2 regions of the Candidatus Thiodiazotropha sp. AKAK2 genome follow, and region 2 is predicted to be linked to the other one. Evidence: predicted binding sites of a transcription regulator. Region 2 holds the regulator's gene; the other holds the start of a gene.
What was found. The regulator sigma-54, encoded in region 2, starts transcription at its own class of promoters, with help from an activator protein. The targets are predictions, from matches to a motif close to TGGCANGNTNCNTGCTT.

Region 1 (5,347 bases), on a different contig from region 2:
GTCTCAATCGCTGTTGGAATCTACGATTGAATATCAGAATAGTGAGTTCAGTCAGTTGCAGGAGAGCAATCAGGCACTGGTAGCCGAGCATCAGCAGGCAAAAGAGGGTCAGTTACGCAATCAATCAGAAGTTACTGCACTGAAACAGCAATTGCGTGACTCACAGGACAAATCGAACAGGCAACTTGCGACGGTGCGCGCACAAGCGCAACGCGATTCAGAATCACTTCAACAGCAGATGACCCATACCATGGAATCTGCGCTCGAGGCCAAACAACAACAGACCGATGAGTTACAGACCCGGCTGAACAACGAGATCAAAGCACTCGAACTTGAGTTGGATAGAACCCGTACGAATGCAAAACAGCAACTCTCTGAGGCTCGGCATAAAGCACAAACTGATCTTCAGGAACTACAGGAAGACATGACCCTTACTCTGGAACAGGCCGTACAGGCTGAACAACAGCAGGCAATGGAGGTGCAGGGTCGTTTAGGTAATGAGATAGAGCTGCTCAAACAGACAGTAGAAACGATACAGTCAGATGCTGACCAACAGCTGGATGAAGCGCGGTATCAGACTGAACAGGAAATCATCTCATTGAAACAACAGATGAATCTGGCGGTGGAATCTGAAAAGCAAAAGCTTGAGAGTGAACTGACACATTTGATGGCAATGAATGAGGATCTGAAAAAAGAGTTGCAAGAAAAACAGGCAACCGCTGAGAGACAACTCGACGAGTTAAAACAGCTGACAAAGACAGAATTGACGTCACTCCGAGAACAGATGATTCTTGCAAAGGATCAAGCTGTTTTAGCTGAAAGGGCACGTAGCACGGAAGAAAAAACTACACTACAGGATGAATTAGATGTGCTGAACAAGAAATTGTTTGAAATAGAGAGAGAGCATTCAGTAGAGCTGGATCAGGTGAGAGAACAGGCGCGTAGAGGTTCACAACTGGATCTTGACCGTATGAGCCAGGCTCTTGAGGCAGAAAAACAAATAGCCCTTGATCAACAGATGCAATTAACAGCTGAAAATGAGTCATTGAATCAGCAATTGCAGATCACACGCGATCAAATAGATCAGCAACTGTCAGAGGTAACACAAAAGGCTAAGCAAGATTACAACAAGCTTCGTATGCAAATGGATGAAGCCTTGGAAAATGAGAAACAGCAGGCCAATTTGGAACTGACCGGTCTACAAGTGAAAGTCGAAGAGCTCACGCATCAACTTCAACTATTAGAGTCAGAATCTGAAAAACAACTGAAGGACGAGCAACAAAAGGCACAAGTCGAATACAGCAGATTAGAGGAACAATTTAATCTGGCGCTGGAATCCGGGAAATTGAAGCTCAAAGAGGAGAAGGTGCGTTTCGAAGCTGAATCTCAACATCTGAATGAGCAATTAAATAGAGTTCGCAGTGAGACTGAGCGTGAGCAACAAAAACGGCTAAATCAAGAGGACCTGTTACAGCAGGAGCGTAATACCATTCGTCTATTGAAAGATCAGTTACAAGAGACTGAAAAGATTCTGCGTGATACAAAAGAGCGTATGGCTGCTACTGCAGATAAAGACCAGAAGATAATAATCGAATTAAAAAAGCAGTTGGAAACACACTTGACTGAAGTAAACTCGGAAGAGGCAGCCCATGATTACCAGCAACTCTCAGCACAAAAAGATGAGCTGATATCAGAAGTAACAGCTCTACAGGCACAACTCGATAATCAACAACAAACTCAAGTTGAGATAATACATAGCCTGGAGGGAGAAAAGGCAGCACTTGAAGAGAACCTGAATAAATATCAGGGTGAAGCAAAGATGGCCAAAACGACCATACATATAATGAAGAAAAACCAGGATTCTCTGAGTCTCGAAAAAGAACAATTGGCAAAACAGCTGGATGAACAAAAGACTGAGACTATTGCCATACAAGCGGAACTGAAGGCTTCACTTGAATCCATACAGCAGGAGAATGGATCTTTACGTCATCAGCTAGCAACTGCAACATCACAAAACAGGGATGAAGATACCCTACAGCGTGCTCATCAGGAAAACAGGCTTCTGAAACAAAAGATCAAAGGATTAAAAGAGGTGCAACTGGAGATGGAGCGTCAATTGAATGCTGATGGGGGTGTTGAAATCAAGTCGGTACTCGACGAATTGAAAGCAACTCAACTAAAACTTAGAAAGGCTGAAAAGCTGGCTCAACAGAGAGATCTGCTATTGCGGGAAAATCAGATTCACGAGAGTGCAATTGAGATACTGAGTCAGGATCTGGATTCGATCGTATTGGAGAAAGAGAGTCTGATCGAAGAGTGTGACTACCTTAGAAATGAGTTGCACTACCTCAAAGCAGGGAACTCAAACAACGGTGAAAAAGGCGTTTCCGCTGAATAGTCATGTATCCAGCTGATCTACAGACAATCCCGTCGCGACGACAGCAGCCATTGCGGGATTGTCGTCTTTCCTACAATTCGTAGTAACCAAACACTCAGTCAAATGTTGTCAGTAACGTATCTTGCTGAAAAATAAAATATAATTATCATGGCACAGTGATTGCAAACTCCTTATTAACAAGGAGACCGTTATGCAATCCAAACCATCCAAAGTCACCATCAACGATACTACCCTGAGAGACGGTGAACAGTCTGCCGGGGTGTCATTCACCCATCAGGAAAAACTAGCCATAAGTCGCTCACTCGATGAGTTGGGTATCCATGAACTGGAAGTTGGCATTCCGGCAATGGGTGCTGAAGAGCGGGAAGCGATTCAGTCTGTCGCCATGAGTGTAAATCATGCAAAGCTTATGGTCTGGTGTCGCATGCACAGTCAGGATATCAACCACTGTCGTGGTTTAGGTGTTCAGATGGTTGATCTCTCGATGCCGGTTTCAGACCAACAGATCAGTAACAAGCTTGGTCGCTCCAGGCAGTGTGTGCTTGAACAGATCGGACCCTGTATCAAGGAAGCCCTGGATTTAGGCCTTGAAGTCTGCGTTGGCGGAGAAGATGCTTCCCGAGCTGATCCTGAGTTTCTCTGGCAGGTGGTCGAACAGGCGGAAATCGCTGGTGCGCGACGGTTTCGCTTTGCAGATACCGTTGGGATCATGGAACCCTTTCAGGTCTACGATGCCATCCGTGATCTTCGTGCTATTTCGGATATCGAGATAGAGATGCATGCTCATGATGACCTTGGTCTCGCCACTGCCAATACCCTAGCCGCCATTCGCGGTGGTGCTACACATGTGAATACTACCGTACATGGTCTGGGTGAACGTGCAGGAAATGCGCCACTTGAAGAGGTGGTGATGGGATTGCGCCGCTTTCACGATCAGGGACATGAGATTGACATGACACGATACTCTTCCCTGTCAGAACTGGTTGAATACGCCTCCGGCAGAAAGGTCGGATGGCAAAAAAGCCTGGTTGGAGCCGGTGTGTTTACACACGAAGCCGGCATCCATGTGGATGGCCTGATGAAGGATAGACGCAATTACCAGGGTGTCGATCCGGCTGAATTGGGACGCGATCATCAATTTGTCTTAGGTAAGCACTCCGGTAGTCATGCGGTCATACAGGCTTATGCAGACATGGGAATGGCCCTCAATCGGTCACAGGCAGAATCACTGCTGATGAGGGTGAGACTCCACGCTGTACAAAATAAGCAACCACCAGGACCAAGAGATTTACGCCGCTTCTACCTGGAAATCAATCAGGACGCTCAGGAGTGGACACGTCAATGATCAACAGTGACGCGATTGCTGATGTTGGCACACCCTCCACCCCAGGGTCAGTCTGGCAAATGGTGGGTGAGGATATCCGTTGTGTATTCGATCGTGACCCTGCAGCTCGTACCCGCCTGGAGATTATTACCACCTATCCTGGGGTACATGCGATTATGCTCTACCGTATGGCCAATCGCCTATGGAAGCGGGGCTGGCGTTATCTTCCAAGACTCATCACCTACATCGGCAGAATCTGGACCAGTATCGATATTCACCCTGGGGCTACCATAGGGCGCCGCTTTTTTATTGATCATGGCACGGGAGTAGTGATCGGTGAGACGGCTGAAGTGGGGAATGATGTAACGCTCTACCACGGCGTTACCCTGGGCGGTGTCTCGTGGAACAAAGGCAAACGTCATCCGACACTTGGTGATCGGGTAGTGGTCGGTGCCGGGGCGAAAATTCTAGGTCCCATCGAGGTTGGAGAGGAGGTCAGGGTCGGAGCAAATTCTGTCGTGGTCTCAGCCGTGCCTGCAAATAAAACCGTTGTCGGCATACCTGCCAAAGTTGTTCAAACACAGCGTGTTAACAGTGAACATGGTTTCGATCTAAACCACCATCTGATTCCGGATCCAGTGGCCGAAGCGATCAACTGTCTGCTGGAACGGATTCGAATCCTGGAAGGGGAAGTTGGTGTGTATGGCTGTCTACCCGGTGGCGAGAAACCTGAGGACGAGTGCCGCCGATGCGATGCCAAGTTGGTTTGTGAACCAGTTAATCCAGAATCTTTAGTCACGGAGTCAGTGAAATGACAGTAGATCTTCTCGATTTCGATAGCGAGGACCTCTATTTCGACGAAGCTATAAATTCAGAAGCCAAACAGTGCCTGGATAGTGCGGCTGAGAATTATGGTGAAGAAAAAGCGGAAAAGGAGCTGCTCAAGGCCTATTTCCTGGAACCGGAACATCCGATGATACTGGTGGCGCTTTACCGCTATTTCTACTACCAGCATCGGTTGACTGAAGCCCTGATCGTTGCTGAACGGGTTCTGGTGGTAATCGGTAAAAGGCTTGAATTTCCCGTTGACTGGCGTGATCTGAGCGAAGGACGTTTGGGTAGTGGTGTCATGATTTCAATGACACTGATCCGGTTCTACATGCTGGCCCTGAAGGGAGCTGGATTTCTGGAACTGAGATTGGGTAAATATGAATCGGCACTGGAACGTCTTGAAAAAGTAGCAGAACTTGATTCCAAGGACCGCCTTGGCGCTCTGGCTCTGCTTGAAGTTGTCCGTAACGCGCTGAGCTGTCAAACCGACAGTGTATCAGCATAACACAAGCTACAGGAGCTGAATGATGAGTGAGAGTGAATTCGAGCTGGATATGGATGAACTCAGCAGCGCTGAGGACTTTCTGGACTATTTTGAAATCGAGTACGACGCTTCTGTGGTGCATGTCAATCGTTTGCATATTCTGCAGCGCTTTCATGACTACCTGGATGAGATCAGTGCCATGCCTGAGAGTGATGATGAAAAGTATCAACTCTATGCAGGAATGTTGAGCAGTGCATACAGTGATTTTGTCGAATCTGATGCTTTGACCGAGAAGGTCTTTAAAGTTTTC
Region 2 (5,347 bases):
ATACCTTGCAGTCAAGCCTGGAACACTATCTTTGAACAGGCGCCTGCTCGGTCTTTTGTTGATGTTTGCACTGGTAATGAGTGTGGCCTGGTGGGTGAACGAGTTGAGACAGCCGGAGATCAAGAGGCCCGAGCTGGCTAGGGATACCCCGGATACCTATGCCGTCAACCTGCTGGTAAAACAGTATGATGACGATGGGCAGTTGTTACAGACTCTGCAGACCCCCAGAATGACCCATTATGAAAAGCGCGGTATCACCGAGCTCTTTAAGCCGGTGGTGCAGCGATTCAGGTCCAATGAGCCTGGATGGCGAATGCGGGGTGAAAACGGGCTGGCCGACCACCGTCAGGAGACGCTCTTTCTTCCGGGCCAAGTGGTGATCGAACGTGAAGGGGTAGCTGACTTTGCGCCTTACCGGATAGAGACCGAGGACCTGACAATCCATGCAGAGAAGTCCTATGCCGAGACCGTTGAGGCAGTCAGAATCAACAGTGGTGTGGATTGGCTGTCGGCGATCGGCATGCGGATCTGGTTTGATGAACCGTCACGCTTAAAGCTCCTTGGTCAGGTACGAGGGCACTATGAATTTGAATAAGGGCAGGGGTTTGATCTGTGGTCTGCTGATGGCGGTTACGATATCGGCCTGGGGGCTCGAGAATGACCGTAATCAACCGATGTCGCTTGAAGCGGACAGTCTCTCCATCAACGAGTCCACCGGTGTCAGTCTCTATGAAGGCAATGTGACGATCGTCCAGGGCAGTATGAAGTTGTGGGCGGATCGTCTCTGGGTTCACCGATCAGCCGGTAAAACTGAAAAGATTGTCAGTGAGGGGCAACCGACAAGATTCAGTCAGTTGCCTGAGGTCGATGGTGTTGAGGTTCATGGTCAGGCAATGCGAATTGAGATCCATCTCAAGCGGAATGAGATGTTACTGATCGACGATGCCCTGCTCGAGCAGGGGGGGAACAGCTTCCGCAATGACCGCATCGTCTATAACCGGGCCAATGCACAGGTCAGGGCTGGCAGCAGTGTCCAGGGTAAACAGCGGGTGCAGGTGGTGATTGAGCCCCAGACCGGGAAAACTGAACCGTGAGTCAGTTGCAGGCTGTCGATCTGCAGAAGCAGTACTACAAGCGCAAAGTGGTGGATGGTGTCTCGCTGAACCTCAACAGCGGGGAAGTGGTGGGGTTGTTGGGCCCCAACGGTGCCGGCAAGACCACCAGCTTCTATATGATTGTCGGCCTGGTGCAGGCGGATCAGGGGCGGATCTATCTGGATGGTGAGGAGCTGACCGACCAGTCGATGCACAAACGAGCCCGTCTGGGTATCGGTTACTTGGCCCAGGAACCCTCCATCTTCAGACGATTGACGGTGGCGCAGAACATTCTGGCAATACTGGAGCATCGCAAAGAGCTGGATAGCCAGGCCCGAAAGGCCCGATGTGACCAGTTGCTGACGGAGTTCGGTATCGAGCATCTGCGCGATAGCATGGCGATGAGTCTCTCCGGTGGCGAGCGACGCCGGCTGGAGATCGCCCGGGCCCTCTCAATGGAGCCGGCCTTCGTTTTGCTTGATGAGCCCTTTGCCGGGGTCGATCCGATTGCCGTGATCGATATAAAAAAGATCATCCAGCACCTGAAATCGCTAAAGATTGGGATCCTGATAACCGATCATAATGTTAGGGAGACACTGGATATATGCGACCGGGCCTACATTATCAACAGTGGTAAAGTGCTGGCGGAGGGAACCACTGAGGAGATTCTCGATAACCAGGAGGTACGCAGTGTCTACCTGGGTGAGAATTTTACGATGTGAGTCTATAGCGCTGTTTTTTAATGGATTAAACAGGGGGCGGCAGGTAAGCCGAAGGTGGTGTCAATGAGCGTGGAATATACTGGAGTGCAAAGTGAATCCAGGAGAATCGACTCAGTGAAGAAGAATCTTTCCGTAGACGGCTATTTTTAGCTAAAATGAGAATAAAGACATACAAATAACATACCAGGTTCAAAGATATCTCTGCTATGAAGCAGGCTCTACAGCTCCGACTCGGACAACATCTCACCATGACACCTCAATTGCAGCAGGCAATCCGCCTGTTGCAGCTCTCTGCGCTCGATCTGAGCCAGGAGGTTCAGGAGGTGCTTGAGACCAACCCGATGCTCGAGGGCGAAGAGGAGTTCAGCACTCAACTGCAAAAGGAGGGGGATGCTCAGGAGAGTGGCGAGCAGACCCGCGAGAGCAAGGAAGTCGAGGGGTCGAATGATATCAATAACGAGCGGGAGATTAAGACCGACAGCAGTCAGCTGACTGAGGATCTGCCGGTGGACAGTGAATGGACCGATGTCTACGACAGTTACCTGCCACCGGCCAGCAGCGGCGGTGATGCCGCAGACCATGACTATCTGGTACAGCGTAGCGGCACTGTAACCCTGCATGACCATCTGGTCTGGCAGATGACCCTGACCCCTTTTACCGAACAGGATATCCTGATAGCCACCACCCTGATCGACAGTATCGATGAGGACGGTTACTTCAAAGGCGATCTGCAGGAGATTCTGAGTTCGCTGAATGATGAGGAAGCGACTCTGGAGGATATCGAGGCGGTGCTGCACCGGATTCAGGCATTCGATCCACCGGGTGTCGGAGCCCAGGGCGCCCAGGACTGCCTGCTGATTCAGCTGCGTCAATTGGCGGAAGAGACCCCCTATCGGGATCAGGCGATAAAACTCTGCCGGGATCACTTCAATCTGCTCTCCGCCCAGGATCAGAATCAGATCATACGTCGCATGAAGGTGGATCAGCAGGAGCTCGCCGCCATGATGCGCCTGATCAGAACCCTGAATCCCCATCCGGGCACGGCCATTGCAAACAGTGAGCCTGAATATGTGATTCCGGATGTCTTCGTCAGCAAGCGTAACAACCGCTGGGTTGTGGAGCTGAATGGCGAGGTTACCCCCAAACTTCGGGTCAACAATGATTACGCCAGACTGATCCGGCGGGCGGATCAGAGCGACGACAATACTTTTCTGAAGAATCATCTGCAGGAGGCACGCTGGTTCATTAAAAGCCTGATGAGCCGTAATGAGACTATTCTGCGCGTAGCGAGTAAGATTGTTGAATATCAGCGGGGCTTTTTTGAACATGGCGAGGAGGCTATGAAGCCGCTGGTTTTAAGGGATATTGCCGAGGCGCTGGAGATGCATGAATCGACCATTTCCCGGGTGACGACCCAGAAATATATGCATACCCCGCGTGGCACGTTGGAGTTCAAGTATTTCTTCTCCAGCCACGTCAATACCAGTGCCGGGGGAGAGTGCTCCTCCACTGCGATTCGTGCACTGATTAAAAAATTGATTGCCGCTGAGAATACAAGCAAACCGCTCAGTGACAACAAGATCGCCGCCATCCTATCGGAGCAGGGCATCAAAGTGGCCCGCCGAACGGTGGCAAAGTATCGTGAATCGATGAGCATACCGCCATCGAATGAGCGTAAACGACTGATGTAGGTGAATCGATCTGTCAGGTAGGATGTCTATGAAAACAGGGGTTGTGGTAAAAGCCGAATCCGGCTTCATGGTCAGCCTGATCGATGATTTCGGGAATCGATTCAACGAGTCGGTCAGAGTGATGAGCCAACTCATCTAAGACAGGAGATAATTATGCAAATAAGCGTTACCGGTCATCATGTGGAAGTAACCGATGCCTTGAAAAGCTATGTAGATAATAAATTCGAACGTCTTGAGCGGCATTTTGATAATGTTATCAATGTGCATGTCATCTTGAGCGTTGAGAAGCTGAGGCAAAAGGCGGAAGCCACCATGCAAGTGAACGGTGCCAGCGTATTCGCTGATTCAGTGCAGGAAGACATGTATGCCGCCATTGATGGCTTGACTGACAAGTTGGACAGGCAGGTGCTAAAACACAAGGAAAAGATGCAGAGTCATCGCGCCGGTAGTGGTGCGAAGTATGCGGTTGAGTAATTTTCGATAGATTGAACTGGCGAGGTCTCCATGTTTCCCGACGGATTTCTGCTTGAGGAACGTCTCGGCTGCGGTGTGGAGGCAGCCAGTAAAAAACGCGCCCTTGAGCAGCTTGGTCAGAGATTGGCCGATGCTGCTCCTGGGCTGTCACAGGATATAGTGTTCGATGCATTGCTTGAGAGGGAGCGGCTGGGCAGCACCGGACTGGGCAAAGGCATTGCGCTACCCCATGCGCGTATGTCCCAGGTCACAAAGGCCACCGCGGCATTCATTCAGATGCCCAACGGCGTTGATTTCGACGCCATAGACAGTCAGCCGGTCGATCTGGCGTTCGCCATGCTGGTACCGGAACAGGCCACAGATGAACATCTGCAGCTCCTGGCGAAGTTGGCCAGAATGTTCGATGATCCCCCTTTTTGTGCCGCTCTGCGTGAGGCGGAAACAACGCAGCAACTGTTTCAGTTGATCAAGCAGCGAGAAACCGTAACCGCATCAGATTAATGCCATCCAACTACACCATTCGCGATCTTTTCGACGAATTTGCCAGCGAACTTGAGCTCAGCTGGGATGGTGAGGGTGGTGAAGAAAAAATTCTTCTCGACAGTGAGTCACTCGACGGACAACAACCCGTAGGTCCGCTTAACCTGATACGTCCAAATCAGATACAGGTGGTTGGTCCTCCGGAACAGCAACATCTGCTGTATGGTGGCGATACGGGTTACCTGGAGTCCCTGAAAACCCTGTTCGACTCTTCTCCGCTTGCACTGATCTTCACCGATGGCCTGCAACCCAAGCCGGCCTGCCTGGAGTCGGCTAAAAACAGCCATACGGCTTTGATGTTTACCCCCAAAGGAGATAACCACGTCATCCATAGACTGCTGGAGAAATTCAGCCTGCCTGTGGGTGAGACCCTGCTGTTGCATGGGGTCTATATGGAAGTGCTGGGTAAGGGTGTGTTGTTGAGCGGCGATCCGGCAATCGGTAAAAGTGAGCTTGCTCTGGCATTGATCTCACGGGGACATCGACTGGTTGCGGATGATGCAACCGAGTTCTATAAAACCGGCACAAATACTCTGAGCGGGCGCTGCCCGAAGGTGTTGCAGGATTTTCTCGAAGTTCGTGGGCTGGGTCTGATTAATGTCAGGGCCATTTTCGGTAATAGTGCGATAAAGCCGAATAAACAGTTACACTTGATCATAGATCTCCTCTACTTTGACGATAAAAAACTCGATAACATGGATCGCCTGGAGGGGTGCCACTCACATCGGACCTTATTGGGTGTTGATGTTCCCCAGACGAGTCTGCCGGTTGCGGCAGGCAGAAATCTGGCGATCCTGGTAGAGACTGCTGTCAGGCAGCATCTGCT

Region 1: nifV (homocitrate synthase) is a predicted target of sigma-54. The motif match lies at 2,547-2,563, and genes of this name have one in related genera.

The regions. Positions count from the first base shown of each region.
Region 1 covers NZ_JBSYOP010000015.1:208,127-213,473, forward strand. Annotated here, with positions in the region: gene AC4IE8_RS04895 (coiled-coil domain-containing protein) at 1-2,398, shown strand, start outside; gene nifV (homocitrate synthase) at 2,589-3,743, shown strand; gene cysE (serine O-acetyltransferase) at 3,740-4,537, shown strand; gene AC4IE8_RS04910 (hypothetical protein) at 4,534-5,058, shown strand; gene nifW (nitrogenase-stabilizing/protective protein NifW) at 5,081-5,347, shown strand, end outside.
Region 2 covers NZ_JBSYOP010000031.1:83,921-89,267, reverse strand. Annotated here, with positions in the region: gene kdsC (3-deoxy-manno-octulosonate-8-phosphatase KdsC) at 1-35, shown strand, start outside; gene lptC (LPS export ABC transporter periplasmic protein LptC) at 32-595, shown strand; gene lptA (lipopolysaccharide transport periplasmic protein LptA) at 582-1,094, shown strand; gene lptB (LPS export ABC transporter ATP-binding protein) at 1,091-1,816, shown strand; gene AC4IE8_RS14375 (RNA polymerase factor sigma-54) at 2,023-3,507, shown strand; gene hpf (ribosome hibernation-promoting factor, HPF/YfiA family) at 3,661-3,981, shown strand; gene ptsN (PTS IIA-like nitrogen regulatory protein PtsN) at 4,012-4,482, shown strand; gene hprK (HPr(Ser) kinase/phosphatase) at 4,482-5,347, shown strand, end outside.